Regions from separate parts of the Dickeya parazeae Ech586 genome, predicted to be linked through region 1. Evidence: predicted binding sites of a transcription regulator. Region 1 holds the regulator's gene; each other region holds the start of a gene.
The links. Region 1 encodes sigma-54, which starts transcription at its own class of promoters, with help from an activator protein. Its sites were predicted from a motif close to GTTGGCACANNTTTCGCTNT; they were not measured.
Positions count from the first base shown of each region.

Region 2: a site for sigma-54 is predicted at 2,336-2,355, ahead of glnA (glutamate--ammonia ligase). Genes of this name have one in related genera too.
Region 3: a site for sigma-54 is predicted at 2,598-2,617, ahead of glnK (P-II family nitrogen regulator). Genes of this name have one in related genera too.

Region 1 covers NC_013592.1:326,909-331,930, forward strand. The annotation lists gene rapZ (RNase adapter RapZ) at 1-824, opposite strand, end outside; gene ptsN (PTS IIA-like nitrogen regulatory protein PtsN) at 962-1,453, opposite strand; gene hpf (ribosome hibernation promoting factor) at 1,547-1,834, opposite strand; gene rpoN (RNA polymerase factor sigma-54) at 1,859-3,292, opposite strand; gene lptB (LPS export ABC transporter ATP-binding protein) at 3,341-4,066, opposite strand; gene lptA (lipopolysaccharide ABC transporter substrate-binding protein LptA) at 4,082-4,660, opposite strand; gene lptC (LPS export ABC transporter periplasmic protein LptC) at 4,638-5,022, opposite strand, start outside.
Region 2 covers NC_013592.1:4,712,165-4,717,186, reverse strand. The annotation lists gene glnL (nitrogen regulation protein NR(II)) at 1-640, opposite strand, end outside; gene glnA (glutamate--ammonia ligase) at 847-2,256, opposite strand; gene typA (ribosome-dependent GTPase TypA) at 2,631-4,454, shown strand; gene yihX (glucose-1-phosphatase) at 4,676-5,022, shown strand, end outside.
Region 3 covers NC_013592.1:1,155,696-1,160,717, forward strand. The annotation lists gene DD586_RS05205 (SmdA family multidrug ABC transporter permease/ATP-binding protein) at 1-605, shown strand, start outside; gene DD586_RS05210 (SmdB family multidrug efflux ABC transporter permease/ATP-binding protein) at 598-2,391, shown strand; gene glnK (P-II family nitrogen regulator) at 2,685-3,023, shown strand; gene amtB (ammonium transporter AmtB) at 3,067-4,359, shown strand; gene tesB (acyl-CoA thioesterase II) at 4,483-5,022, opposite strand, start outside.

The sequences.
Region 1 (5,022 bases):
CGCGACTGCACGTTCTTGCCACGGGAGCGAAAGTAGTCCGCCAGTTGTTCAGCAATGTAGACGGAGCGGTGTTTACCGCCGGTACAACCGATAGCGACGGTAAGATAGCTGCGATTGTTGGTTTCCAGCATTGGCAGCCACAGTTCCAGATAGCTGCGGGTCTGATAAATAAAATTGTGGACTTCGGTGTGCCGGTCCAGAAACGCCGCCACCGGTTTATCCAGACCGGTCATCGGGCGCAATTTGGGATCCCAGTGCGGGTTTGGCAGGAAACGTACGTCAAACACGTAGTCGGCATCAATCGGGATGCCATGTTTGTAGCCGAATGACTCGAAGACCATCGTCAGTTCACGCTCGCGCTTGCCGAGCAGACGGGTGCGCAACATTTCCGCCAGTTCGTGTACCGACATTTCCGACGTATCGATGATAAGGTCGGCACGGGAACGCAGCGGCTCCAGCAGATCATTTTCTTCGTCGATGGCGCTTTCCAACGACAGATTTTTGCTGGAGAGAGGATGCAGACGGCGGGTGTCGCTGTAACGCCGAATCAGCGTGTTGCGATCGGCATCCAGAAACAGCAATTGAGGCGAAAAGCTCTGAGGCAGACGTGTCAGGGCATGCTCCAGTACTTCCGGCGTTTCCGGCAGGTTACGCACGTCAATGCTGACCGCGGCGGAAATGTTCCGTTCCGCCAATGTCTGCGCCAGCTCGGGCAACAACACCACCGGCAGGTTATCTACGCAATAGAAACCCATGTCTTCCAGCGCGCGCAAGGCTACGGATTTTCCCGAGCCTGAACGACCACTGACAATCATCAGCACCATCTGACGACTCCCCCCTGGCAGCGGGATGGTGAATGTCCACCGCCACAGTTAGCTAACTTCGTTTTCCCGGCCAGGCCGGTATCTGTCAGGCTTACACCTGCTGTCATTCATGATTGGATAACGTCCGAAGCCTGCCGTCAGGGCTGGTCGGGCAGATCATCCGCTTCGGTCATGATCTGATAGAGCTCTTCATCGCTTTGGGCAGCGCGCAGGCGCTTACACACGATTTTATCCGCCAGTCGTTTGGCGACAAGCGATAGCGTATGCAAATGGGTTTTACATTGTTCAGTGGGAACCAGCAAGGCAAAAAGCAGATCGACCGGCTGGTTATCGATGGCATCAAAGGCTATCGGTTGTTCCAACTGGATAAAGACGCCGACTGCACCGAGCGTATTGTCGTCTTCCAGCTTGCCGTGCGGAATGGCGATACCATTGCCGATTCCGGTACTGCCCATGCGCTCGCGGGTCAGAATGGCTTCAAACACCATCTGTGGCGGCAAATTGAGCTGTCTGGCGGCCAGTTCACTGATAATTTCCAGTGCGCGCTTTTTGCTCTGACAGTGGACGGCGCTACGCGTGCACTCCTTACGGAGGACGGTGCTAAGTTGCATAACGGGCTCGTTGTTCATGATGCGTTCACTTAACGACACGGTTGCCTTCGGTTACCAGCCTGCCATAAAGCAAGCAGGCTGGTTGCTGTCCCTGCACCTGAAACGGCAACATCAGTGCTGTTTCAGTTTATCCTTATGTTTGTTTAACTGTCTCGCCAGCTTGTCGATCAGTAGATCGATGGCGGCATACATATCATCCGCTTCCGATGTGGCATGCAGCTCACCTCCGTTGACGTGGATCGTGGCATCTGCAATGTGCAGGATCTTCTCCACTTTCAGTACCACGTACACCTGATTGATACGATCAAAGTATTGCTCAAGTTTGGCGAATTTTGAGGTCACGAATTCGCGCATAGCATCCGTGATTTCGACGTGGTGTCCGGTAATGTTAAGCTGCATATCGTCTTCCTTCTCATGTAGGGGTCAAACCAGCTGTTTGCGTTGGTTTGACGGCGGGATAGATAAAGACTCTCGATACTTGGCGACAGTACGGCGGGCCACAATGATTCCCTGTTCGGAAAGCAGGGTGGTCAGCTTGCTGTCGCTCAGCGGTTTAGCGGGATTTTCCGCTGCAATGAGTTTTTTCACCAGCGCACGGATAGCGGTGGACGATGCCTCGCCGCCGCTGTCTGTATTGACGTGGCTGGAAAAGAAATACTTCAGCTCAAAAATACCACGCGGACTGTGCAAAAATTTCTGGGTCGTCACGCGGGAAATGGTGGACTCATGCATATCCACGGCCTGAGCGATATCCGCCAGCACCATGGGTTTCATAAATTCTTCACCGTGTTCGAAGAACGCCTGTTGTTGTTCCACAATGCAACGGGTGACTTTCAACAGGGTATCGTTACGGCTTTCCAGACTCTTGATGAGCCAGCGCGCTTCCTGCAAATGACTGCGAATGAACTGCCCGTCGCTGTCGTTACGCGCACTGTTGCCAAGAGCGGCATACTGTTGGTTGATTTGCAGCCGTGGCACGCTGTCGGTGTTGAGTTCTACCATCCAGTGGCCTTGTACCTTGCGAACCAGGACGTCTGGAATGACATACTCGGATTCGCCTGTATTGATAGACTGCCCAGGGCGCGGATCCAGTGACTGAATCAGCGCCAACGCTTCTTTCAATACGTCTTCTTTGAGGCGGCTGGTACGGATCAGGGTGCGGAAATCATGGTTGGCGAGCAAATCGAGATAGTCGCTGACAATCAACCTGGCTTCGCTCAGACGGGGAACGTCGCTGTTGAACTGCGATAGCTGTACCAGCAGACATTCGCGTAAATCGCGGGCTGCCACGCCGACAGGGTCAAAACGTTGCACGCGTTTGAGCACCGCCTCCACTTCTTCCAGCGTGACCTCTTCATTGCCGATGCTTTCACGGATGTCATCCAGCGATACCGTCAGGTAACCGGTGTTGTCCACCGCATCGACGATGGACGTGGCAATCGCGGCATCGGTATCGGAAAACGGCGTCAACTCCACCTGCCACATCAGGTAATCCTGCAGTGTCTGCGTGGTTTCACCCTGATAGACCGGTAATTCCTCATCACGGTAGTCGGTGCTGGTACCGGAGGGCGTACCGGCGGTGTAGATTTCATCCCAGGCGGCGTCGAGCGGTAACTCGTCGGGCATCTCTTTTTGCTCCAGCGCCTCGCGGGTGTCCAACGCTTCGCTGTCGCTGATTTCCTGGGTTTCTATTTCGTCATGAATATCGGCCTGCTCCAGCAACGGGTTGCTTTCCAGCGCCTGTTGGATTTCCTGCTGGAGTTCAAGCGTGGACAACTGCAGCAGGCGGATGGCCTGCTGTAACTGCGGTGTCATAGCCAGTTGCTGGCTGAGCCTGAGTTGCAAACCTTGCTTCATAACGCGCGTTAACTTCCTTTTGAATTATCAACCTAAAACATGACGTGGTTAGAGTCGGAAGCCTTCGCCCAGATAGACTCGTTTTACCTGCTCATTCGCCAGTATATCCATCGGGGAGCCGTGGGCAATAAGCTGACCCTGACTCACGATATAGGCACGTTCACAGACATCGAGCGTTTCACGCACATTATGGTCGGTAATCAGTACGCCTAACCCACTATCGCGCAAATGCTCAATGATTTTCTTGATGTCGAGAACCGAAATCGGATCTACCCCGGCAAAGGGTTCGTCCAGCAGGATGAATTTGGGGTTGGCAGCCAGCGCCCGGGCGATTTCCACCCGACGGCGTTCACCACCGGACAACGATTGTCCCAGACTATCGCGCAGGTGAACAATATGAAACTCTTCCATCAGTTCGTTGGCGCGATCCTGCTGTTGCTCGCGGGTCAGATCTTTTCTGATCTCCAGTACCGCCATCAGGTTGTCGTAGACGCTCAGTCGCCGGAAAATCGAGGCCTCTTGCGGCAGGTAACCAATACCGCGACGGGCGCGATCGTGCAACGGCAGCAGGCTGATGTCCTCATCGTCTATCACGATACGACCTTCGTCACGTGGGACGATACCGACAACCATATAGAAGGTGGTCGTCTTGCCGGCCCCGTTAGGGCCGAGCAGCCCAACGATTTCGCCGGAATTGACATTCAGGCTGACGTTTTCCACCACTTTGCGGCCTTTATACGCCTTGGCCAGATTTTCGGCGATTAGTGTTGCCATGGGTTAGCGCGTTACTCACTGTTGTTTGGTGGGCTTGCCGGTGTTGCTGCCGGGCTTGGCGCCATTTTGCGCGCCTTTATCCTGCAATTGTGTCGGGACCAGCACGGTAGTGACTCGTTTGCCTTTGTCGCTGAACGCTTCCATCTGCTGTTGCTGTACCAGATAGGTGATGCGGTCGCCCTTGACGTTGCTGTCCAGCTGTTCCAGATAAGCATTGCCGGTTAATGTGACCAGTTGCTTGTCCATTTCATAGCGTATTTTCTGAGCATGGCCTTTGACGGGCTTACCGTTGTCCTGCATTTGGTAGAAGGTCGCCGGATTGCCGTAGCCTTCGATGATTTCATGGCCTTGCTGGCCGTTAGGACGGGTTACGACGACTTTGTCGGCCTGTGCTTTTATCGACCCCTGCGTGACGATAACGTTGCCGGTAAACGTCACCACATTGCCTTGCATGTCCAGTGCCTGCTGGTCGGAGGTAATGTGGATCGGTTGCTCGGTATCTCCGGTCAGTGCCAGTGCCGGAATACTGACGGCAAAAAGCGAGCTGGCGATCAGGATGCTGTGTAACACATTAATTTTTTGGTTGGATTTCATAATAGGATTTTACCTTATCGATCAACTCAGCGGTTTTGCTGCGCAGGTTTCCGCGCATTTTCAGTCCGTTAGAGGTAAAGCTGGCACCGTACAGGGTGACCTCATCATCTGACGTCACGTCCTGCGTAACCAGATTAATCTGCGCATTGTCCGTTTTAATCCGCTTTAACTGCGAATCGTCGGTCAGGCTGGTGACCTCGACATGACCGTACAGATACAACATGCGATCTTTTGTCAGCTTGGCGCGATCTGCGCGCACCGACCAGGTCGCGATAGCTTGTTCATTGAACATGGTCGCTACCGGTTGAGTAAACCAGCTGACTTGTTCGGTGTTGTAGTGCTCGGCTTTTTCGGCTACCAGC
Region 2 (5,022 bases), 430 kb from region 1:
TTTCCATCGAGACTAACTGGAATACCCGTTCAGCCACCTGATGAATGCTTTGCGTAACATGCAACCCAGGCTGTTGCGGGCCGAGTAAGCGGTCTACCAGATTACGCAGGCGGTCGGCCTGTTCGATAATGACTTTGGTGTATTCCATCAGCGCCGGGTCCGGCAGGGCTTTGGACAGCAACTGTGCCGCGCCACGCAGGCCGCCAAGTGGGTTCTTGATTTCATGCGCCAGACCGCGCACCAGATCGCGTGCCGCCTGTTGCTGGGCATGTTGTAGCTGTTCCTGACTGAGGCGGCGTTGGTTATCCATCGGCGCCATTTCCAACAGGATAAAATCGTGCTGAATGCGCTGAGCCGTCAGCGACATGATATGTGCCCGACCATCTACCACGATGGTGACTTCGTTATCGGTAAAACCTTGTCCAGAGTCGAGGCTTTCCCGCATCAGGTCGAGATTTAACGAAAAGTAACCGAGCAGATCCGGCAGGGGCGTTCCAGACAGTTTACGTGAACTTTGAGCCAGAAGTTGTTGCGCCGCTGGGTTTGAGTAGTGAATAGCCAGATCTTTATCCAGCAACAAGATGCTGTTTATTAAAGAATTAAGGATCTGCCCAGCATCGGGCAGCGTGCCTGTTGCCATAACGCAGACTCCCGCACTATTTTAGTGCACACTATTCTCGATTGTAGGTTAAGTCGCAACGGTCATATGTCTTGTGGAGAAAAAAGCCCATCCGAAGATGGGCTGAAAAGTTTCCACGGCAACAAAAATAAACATAAATAAAAAACAGCTATCAGACGGCAGTATGAACATCATTTTCTTCGTCCTGCCGTCAAGAGCGTGGGATGTTACACGCTGTAGTACAGTTCGAACTCAACCGGGTGCGGCGTCATGCGAACGCGGTCGTTTTCAGCAATACGCAGTTCGATGTAAGCATCGATAGCGTCGTCAGTGAATACGCCGCCACGGGTCAGGAACTCGCGGTCTGCGTTCAGGGCGTTCAACGCTTCTTCCAGAGAGCCTGCTACGGTTGGGATCTCTTTCGCTTCTTCCGGCGGCAGATCGTACAGGTTCTTGTCCATGGCATCGCCCGGGTGGATCTTGTTGATGATGCCGTCCAGACCAGCCATCAGCAGTGCAGCGAAGCACAGGTACGGGTTAGCAGCCGGGTCCGGGAAGCGTACTTCGATACGACGTGCTTTCGGGCTCGATACCACCGGAATACGGATGGAGGCAGAACGGTTACGGGCAGAGTAAGCCAGCATAACCGGCGCTTCGTAACCCGGGACCAGACGCTTGTAGGAGTTGGTGGTCGGGTTGGACAGCGCGTTGATGGCTTTAGCGTGTTTGATTACACCGCCGATGTAGTACAGCGCGGTTTCAGACAGGCCGCCGTATTTGTCGCCGGAGAACAGGTTAGTACCGTCTTTAGCCAGAGACATGTGGCAGTGCATACCGGAACCGTTATCGCCGAACATCGGTTTCGGCATGAAGGTTGCGGTTTTGCCGAAGGCGTGTGCCACGTTGTGTACAACGTATTTGTAGATCTGGATTTCGTCGGCTTTCTTGGTCATGGTGTTGAAGCGGGTAGCCACTTCGTTCTGACCAGCGGTCGCTACTTCGTGGTGATGCGCTTCAACTACCAGGCCCATCTGCTCCATGGTCAGACACATGGCAGAACGCAAGTCCTGCGCAGAGTCTACCGGCGGAACCGGGAAGTAACCGCCTTTCACTGCCGGACGGTGGCCTTTGTTGCCTTCTTCGTATTTGGTGCTGGAGTTCCAGGCACCTTCGATGTCGTCGATAGCAACGTGGGAACCGGAGATGCTGCTGCCGAAACGTACGTCGTCAAACAGGAAGAATTCCGGCTCTGGCCCGAACAGTACGGTATCAGCGATACCGGAAGAGCGCAGGAAGTCTTCAGCACGTTTAGCGATGGAGCGAGGGTCACGGTCATAACCCTGCATGGTGCCCGGTTCCAGAATGTCACAACGGATGATCAGAGTCGGTTCTTCGAAGAACGGATCCATAACCGCAGTAGTCGCGTCCGGCATTAACACCATGTCGGATTCGTTGATGCCTTTCCAGCCGCCAATCGAGGAACCATCAAACATTTTACCGTCTTCGAAGAAGTCAGCATTAACCTGGTGGGCCGGAATAGTGACGTGCTGCTCTTTGCCTTTGGTATCCGTGAAGCGAAGGTCAACAAACTTCACCTCATGCTCATTCAGCATCGTCAAAACGTGTTCTACTGACATACTTGGTTCTCCCGATTGTGTCATTTATCGTCGTGGAACGAATATCGTTGTGGAATGATGTTGTTACCGTACAAAACATATAGCGAAAACTGTGCCAACTTTAAAGAATAGTTCTAACCAGCATTCCTGCTGGTTTTTTGTCTCCTCCTGAACTGCACCAAGATAGTTAACTGCACCAAAAGTGTGCACCATTTTGGTGTTATTGCACTTAATTAGTGCTCTGAGTTTGTGGGGTGCTGCTTTATTGCACCGTGAAAGGGATCACAGACCCGTAATTCGCAGGTTGTTTGTGGAAGATGATTGTGATCTTGTTCAGTCGCTCGATTAATACGTGTACAATAGCGCGCTATTTCTAAAATGCCTGAGGCAAAGCTGTGATCGAAAATTTGCGTAACATCGCTATTATTGCGCACGTTGACCATGGAAAAACAACCCTGGTTGATAAGTTGCTGCAACAGTCCGGTACGTTGGGTGAGCGTAATGACGCCACTGAACGTGTTATGGACTCCAATGATTTGGAAAAAGAGCGCGGAATTACCATCCTCGCTAAAAATACCGCCATCAACTGGAATGACTACCGCATCAATATCGTGGATACCCCAGGGCACGCCGACTTCGGCGGCGAGGTAGAACGCGTGATGTCCATGGTGGACTCTGTACTGCTGCTGGTAGACGCGATGGACGGCCCGATGCCGCAGACGCGTTTCGTGACCCAGAAAGCTTTTGCCTATGGCCTGAAGCCGATTGTTGTCATTAATAAGGTTGACCGTCCTGGCGCTCGTCCTGACTGGGTGGTTGATCAGGTGTTCGACCTGTTTGTTAATCTGGGTGCCACCGACGAGCAGTTGGACTTCCCGATTGTTTATGCGTCCGCGCTGAACGGCATCGCCGGTCTGGACCATAACGATATGGCCGAAGACATGACCCCGCTGTTTGAAGCCATCGTGAAACACGTTGAAGCGCCGAATGTCGACCTCGACGGTCCGTTCCAGATGCAGATCTCCCAGCTGGACTACAACAACTATGTTGGCGTTATCGGTATCGGCCGTATTAAACGCGGCGTGGTGAAACCGAACCAGCAGGTCAGCATCATCGACAGCGCAGGCAAAGTACGCAACGGTAAAGTGAGCCAGGTGCTGGGCCACCTGGGTTTGCAGCGTATTGAAAGTTCACTGGCAGAAGCGGGCGATATCATTGCTATCACCGGTCTGGGCGAACTGAACATTTCCGACACTATCTGCGATACGTCCTGCGTGGAAGCGCTGCCGGCGCTGTCGGTAGACGAACCGACCGTGACCATGTATTTCTGCGTTAACACCTCGCCGTTCTGCGGCAAGGAAGGCAAATACGTCACGTCACGTCAGATTCTGGATCGTCTGCGTAAAGAGCTGGTGCACAACGTGGCGCTGCGTGTGGAAGAAACCGAAGATCCGGATGCGTTCCGTGTATCTGGCCGTGGTGAACTGCACCTGTCCGTGTTGATCGAAAACATGCGTCGTGAAGGTTTCGAACTGGCGGTATCCCGCCCGAAAGTTATCTTCCGTACCATCGATGGCCGCCGTCAGGAGCCGTTCGAGCAGGTGACCGTGGATATCGAAGAGCAGCATCAGGGTTCAGTAATGGAAGCGCTGGGTCTGCGTAAAGGCGAAATGCGTGACATGATCCCCGATGGTAAAGGTCGCGTACGTCTGGATTACGTGATCCCAAGCCGTGGCCTGATTGGCTTCCGTACCGAGTTCATGACTATGACCTCTGGTACCGGTCTGCTGTATTCCACCTTCAGCCACTATGATGACATCCGTCCGGGTGAAATCGGCCAGCGTCAAAACGGTGTGCTGATCTCCAACGGCCAGGGTAAAGCGGTTGCTTATGCGCTGTTTAGCTTGCAGGAGCGCGGTAAGCTGTTCCTGGGTCACGGCGCTGAAGTGTACGAAGGCCAGATCATCGGTATTCATACACGTTCTAACGACCTGACCGTTAACTGTCTGACCGGTAAGAAGCTGACCAACATGCGTGCTTCTGGTACTGACGAAGCTACCGTACTGGTACCGCCGGTAAAAATGTCACTGGAGCAGGCGCTGGAGTTCATTGATGACGATGAACTGGTTGAAGTAACGCCGACCTCGATTCGTCTGCGTAAGCGTCACCTGACGGAAAACGATCGCCGCCGTGCGAACCGTTCTACCAAGGAAGAATAATTCACTATTTTTAGTGATACCTAAGGCGGACGACGGGATTTGACGGCGCTGCCTTACGATAAGGCCCCTTTATGGGGCCTTTGTTTTTTTAAGGCAACCGCTCCTGCGCTTGTATCTGGCCCGCCCCCTTTTTAACCTTATTATGATCCTGCTTATCCTCCCTATTCAGTACGGATTTTTCTCGCTACAGTGAAAACCCTACTGGCCTGTCTGGAGGACACATGCTGTATATCTTTGATTTAGGTAACGTCGTAATCGACATCGACTTCAATCGTGTTCTGGGGGTGTGGAGCAATCTGAGCGGCGCACCGCTGGCGACCCTGCGTAAGCGTTTTGAGCTGGGATACACCGTCGAGCTGCACGAGCGTGGTGAAATTAGCGATGAGGAGTTTGCGTCGCGATTGTGCCATGAGTTGGGGATATCACTCAGTTTTGAGCAGTTTTCGACCGGTTGGCAGGCAATTTTCATCGGTGTGCGCAAAGATGTGATCGATATCATGCATCGGTTGCGGCAGGAAGGCCATCGCGTGGTAATACTCTCCAATACCAATCGCCTGCACTGTCAATT
Region 3 (5,022 bases), 830 kb from region 1:
TCGGGCAGGGGCAGATTACTTACCATGGGCAGGCATTGCATCGCCTCCAGTTGGACGCGTTGCGAGCGCGTTTTGCGGTGGTTGGGCAGACGCCTTTCCTGTTTTCGGATTCTGTCGCCAGTAACATCGCGTTGGGGCGTCCTGAGGCATCCCAACAACAAATAGAAGAGGCAGCGCGACTGGCAAATGTTCATGACGACATTCTTCGCCTGCCACAGGGTTACCAGACTGAGGTGGGCGAGCGGGGCGTGATGCTGTCTGGCGGTCAAAAACAGCGTATCGCTATTGCCCGTGCCTTGTTGCTGGAAGCCGAAGTACTGGTGTTGGATGATGCGTTATCGGCGGTAGACGGACGTACAGAACATCAGATTTTAAGTAACTTGCGCCAGTGGGGACAGAAGCGAACCCTGATTATCAGTGCACATCGCTTGTCGGCGCTGGTCGATGCCGATGAGATTCTGGTGTTGCAGCAAGGGCATGTGGCGCAGCGTGGTGATCACGCACATCTATCACAGCAGACGGGATGGTATCGCGATATGTACCGTTATCAGCAACTGGAAGCCGCATTGGATGATTCCCCCCGTGAGGAGCAATCAAGTGAATAATCCTCGTGCATTATGGCCAACGTTAAAACGGTTGCTGTCTTACGGATTACCGTGGAAGAAAACGGTAGGAACCGGCGTGTTGTTATTATGGATTGCGGCGGGGGCTGAGGTAGCCGGGCCGGTTTTGGTCAGTTACTTCATCGATCACCTGGTCAGCAAAGGCGAGTTCCCGCTGGTGATAGCGGCTGGCCTGGCGGTGGGATATGTGTTGCTGCAAGGGATGGCTGCTTTTTTGCATTACGTTCAGGCGCTGATGTTCAATCGGGTAGCTGTCGGCGTCGTGCAGCAGTTGCGCACGGATGTCATGGACGCAGCCCTGCGTCAACCGTTGGCGGTGTTCGATACCCAGCCGGTAGGGCAACTCATCTCTCGGGTGACCAACGATACCGAAGTTGTGCGTGATCTGTATGTCATGGTCGTGGGCAGCGTGTTGCGTAGCGCCGCATTGATTGGGGCGATGCTGATTGCCATGTTTAGCCTGGACTGGCGTATGGCGCTGATAGCCACTGCTATCTTTCCAGCGGTTGCGATGGTGATGGTGATTTACCAGCGTTACAGCACACCGATTGTTCGCCGGATGCGTAGCTATCTGGCGGATATTAATGACGGCTTTAACGAGTCGATTAGCGGCATGAACGTCATTCAACAGTTTCGCCAACAGATGAGATTCGGCAAAAAACTGAGTGACGCAAGCTGGGCGCATTATAACACCCGGATGCAGACGCTGAGGCTGGATGGGTTTCTGTTACGCCCGCTATTAAGCCTGTTTTCGGCATTGGTGATGTGTGGCTTGTTGCTGCAATTCGGATTCAGCGCGGTCGGTTCTATTGGCGTCGGGGTGTTGTATGCGTTCATCAATTATCTGGGGCGATTGAATGAACCTCTGATCGAACTCACCACCCAGCAATCGATGCTGCAACAGGCTGTTGTTGCCGGGGAGCGCATTTTTGAACTGATGGATGGTGCCCGACAGCAGTACGGTGACGATACTCGCGCACTGGAAAGCGGCCGTATCGATATTGAGCAGGTGACGTTTTCTTACCATAAAGATAAACCGGTATTGCACCACATTGAGTTGCATGTGCCGGATCGGGGATTTGTCGCGTTGGTTGGGCATACCGGTAGTGGTAAGAGTACGCTGGCAAGTCTGCTGATGGGGTATTACGTTCCAGATAGTGGTGAAATCCGTCTGGATGGTCGTCCATTGTCGGGGTTATCGCATCAGGTGCTGCGTCAACATGTGGCGATGGTACAACAGGACCCCGTTGTGTTGGCTGACTCCATGTTCGCTAATGTCACGCTGGGGCGAGATATCAGTGAGGAAAAGGTCTGGCAGGCGCTGGAGGCGGTGCAACTGGCCCTGCTGGTGCGAGACATGCCAGAAGGCATTCATAGTCGCATTGGCGAGCAGGGCAATAACTTGTCCGTGGGGCAAAAACAGTTGCTGGCGCTGGCCAGGGTACTGGTAGCGGCCCCCCGGATCCTGATTCTGGATGAAGCGACCGCCAATATTGACTCCGGTACGGAACAGGCTATCCAGCGAGCGCTGCGGCTGGTGCGCTCCCACACCACCTTGGTGGTGATAGCACATCGCCTGTCAACCATCGTTGAGGCTGATAACATTTTGGTACTGCACCACGGTAAAACGGTGGAGCAGGGAACGCATGAACAGTTGTTGGCGAAAAACGGTCGCTACTACCAAATGTATCAATTGCAGCAGGCGAGCAGAGAACTGATCCTTTCACAGCCACATGATTCTGCGGAACTGATCTCCCAGGCACCATGACTGCCAGTATCGGGCAGCGTTTCGCACCATAATTTGGCAGAGCTTTCCTTACTGTGCAGTGCCGTGCACTGAAATTAAGCGTGATGCACTATTTTTGTGCGTTGCGCGCTCCTGTTTTTCCCGTTCATTGTCCATACTTTATTCACTCCTCTTCTTTTCTGTCTTTAAAGCGTCGCGTTTCGTCACTTTTATGCGGGTGCTGTCGTTATGGCACACGATTTGCTTTAAGTGATACGTGGACATATTGAGAGTGACGGGCACAAGCCTGAACTTACACAGTTAGGGGGATGAGGATGAAACTGGTTACTGTAGTCATTAAACCGTTCAAGCTGGAAGACGTTCGTGAAGCACTGTCTTCTGTAGGCATCCAGGGGCTCACCGTCACTGAGGTGAAAGGGTTTGGGCGTCAGAAAGGGCATGCCGAGTTATATCGCGGCGCAGAATACAGCGTGAACTTTTTACCAAAAGTGAAGATCGACATCGCGATTGCTGACGACCAACTGGATGAAGTTATTGATGTCATCAGCAAAGCTGCTTACACCGGTAAGATCGGCGACGGCAAAATCTTTGTTGCAGAACTGCAACGCGTCATCCGTATCCGTACCGGCGAAACTGACGAAGCCGCATTATAACAATTACCTGATTTAGCCTTATTAAATAGGGATGAATGAAAAAATGAAGAAACTTTCCTTGTCGTTAGGTTTAGGTGCGGCAGCCATGCTTCCGACATGGGTTATGGCGGATACGCCAGCACCTGTAGTAGACAAAGCGGACAATGCGTTCATGATGATTTGTACCGCGTTGGTACTGTTCATGACCATTCCTGGTTTGGCGCTGTTCTACGGTGGTTTAATTCGTAGCAAAAACGTACTGTCCATGCTGACCCAGATAACAGTGGCTTTTGCCCTGGTGTGCATCCTGTGGGTGATTTATGGTTACAGCGTGGCATTTAGCACGGGTAGCCCGTTTTTCGGCGGCCTGACTAACTTCATGCTCAACGGCATTGATATCAACTCAATCAGCGGTACATTTTACCAGTTCATCCATGTGGCTTATCAGGCGTCTTTTGCCTGTATTACTGTGGGTCTGGTGCTTGGCGCGCTGGGTGAACGTATTCGTTTCTCAGCGGTACTTATCTTCTCTACACTGTGGTTCACCTTGTCTTATCTGCCGATGACCCACATGGTCTGGGGCGGCGGCTATCTGGCGGCCGATGGTGCACTGGACTTCGCTGGCGGTACGGTGGTGCATATTAATGCGGCGGTTGCGGGTCTGGTTGGTGCATTGCTGTTGGGCAAACGCGTTGGTTTCGGTAAAGAGGCGTTCAAACCACACAATCTGCCGATGGTTTTCCTGGGTACTGCGATTCTGTATATCGGCTGGTTCGGCTTTAACGCCGGTTCTGCCGCTGCCGCTAACAATATTGCTGGCCTGGCGTTCCTGACTACGGTGGTGGCGACCGCCGCAGCGATTCTGGCCTGGGTTGTAGGCGAATGGATTACTCGTGGTAAACCATCGCTGTTGGGTGCTTGCTCTGGTTGTATCGCCGGTCTGGTTGCCATTACGCCCGCTGCTGGTACGGTAGGTGTCGGTGGTTCCATGGTGATTGGTTTTGCCGGTGGCTTTGCTGGCCTGTGGGGCGTGACCGTGCTGAAAAAATGGCTGCGTGTTGACGACCCTTGTGATGTGTTCGGTGTGCATGGCGTTTGCGGTATCGTTGGGTGCTTGCTGACGGGTGTGTTTACAGCGTCATCACTGGGTGGTGTCGGTTATGCGCAGGGCGTGACAATGGCGCATCAGGTATGGGTTCAGCTGTTTAGCGTGATTGTTGCCATCGTATGGTCTGGCGTTGCAGCGTTCATTTCCTTCAAGATTGCGGATATTGCTGTTGGTCTGCGTGTACCGGAAGAACAAGAGCGCGAAGGTTTGGACGTCAACAGCCACGGCGAAAACGCGTACAACCAGTAATCTTTCGTGTTCAGTATCGGTAACGGATAAATACCGGCTACCGTTATGAGGCAAACAAAAAACCACCTTGAAAAAGGTGGTTTTTTTATCGCTCAACATTTTTATCTTTCAATATCGCGGGGATTACTGTCCATGCCGACGGATGACGCCTTCCTGCACACTGGAGGCGACCAGCACGCCTTCGCGGGTGTAGAACTGGCCGCGTACAAATCCGCGAGCACCGGAGGCTGAAGGGCTTTCGACAGTGTAAAGCAGCCAGTCATCAAGCCGGAACGGCCGATGGAACCACATCGCGTGGTCAATCGTCGCGACTTGCATACCCCGTTCCAGGAACCCGACACCATGTGGCTGTAGTGCCGTGAGCAGGAAGTGGCAGTCAGAGGTATAACCGAGCAGATACTGGTGAGTCCGCTCGTCATCCGGCATGGTGCCGTTGGCTCGACACCACACTTGCCTGACCGGGGGCGCGGCCTCGCCTTTCAATGGATTGTGGAATTTTACCGGACGAATTTCGATAGGCCGGTCGTTAGTAAACACCTGCCGCATAGCAGGAGGAATCAACGACTCCATGCTACGGGCAATGTCCTGCTCTGAAGGAAGCGATTCTGGCGGTGTGACGAGTGGCATGTCGCTTTGATGTTCAAAACCACTCTCCCGAGTCTG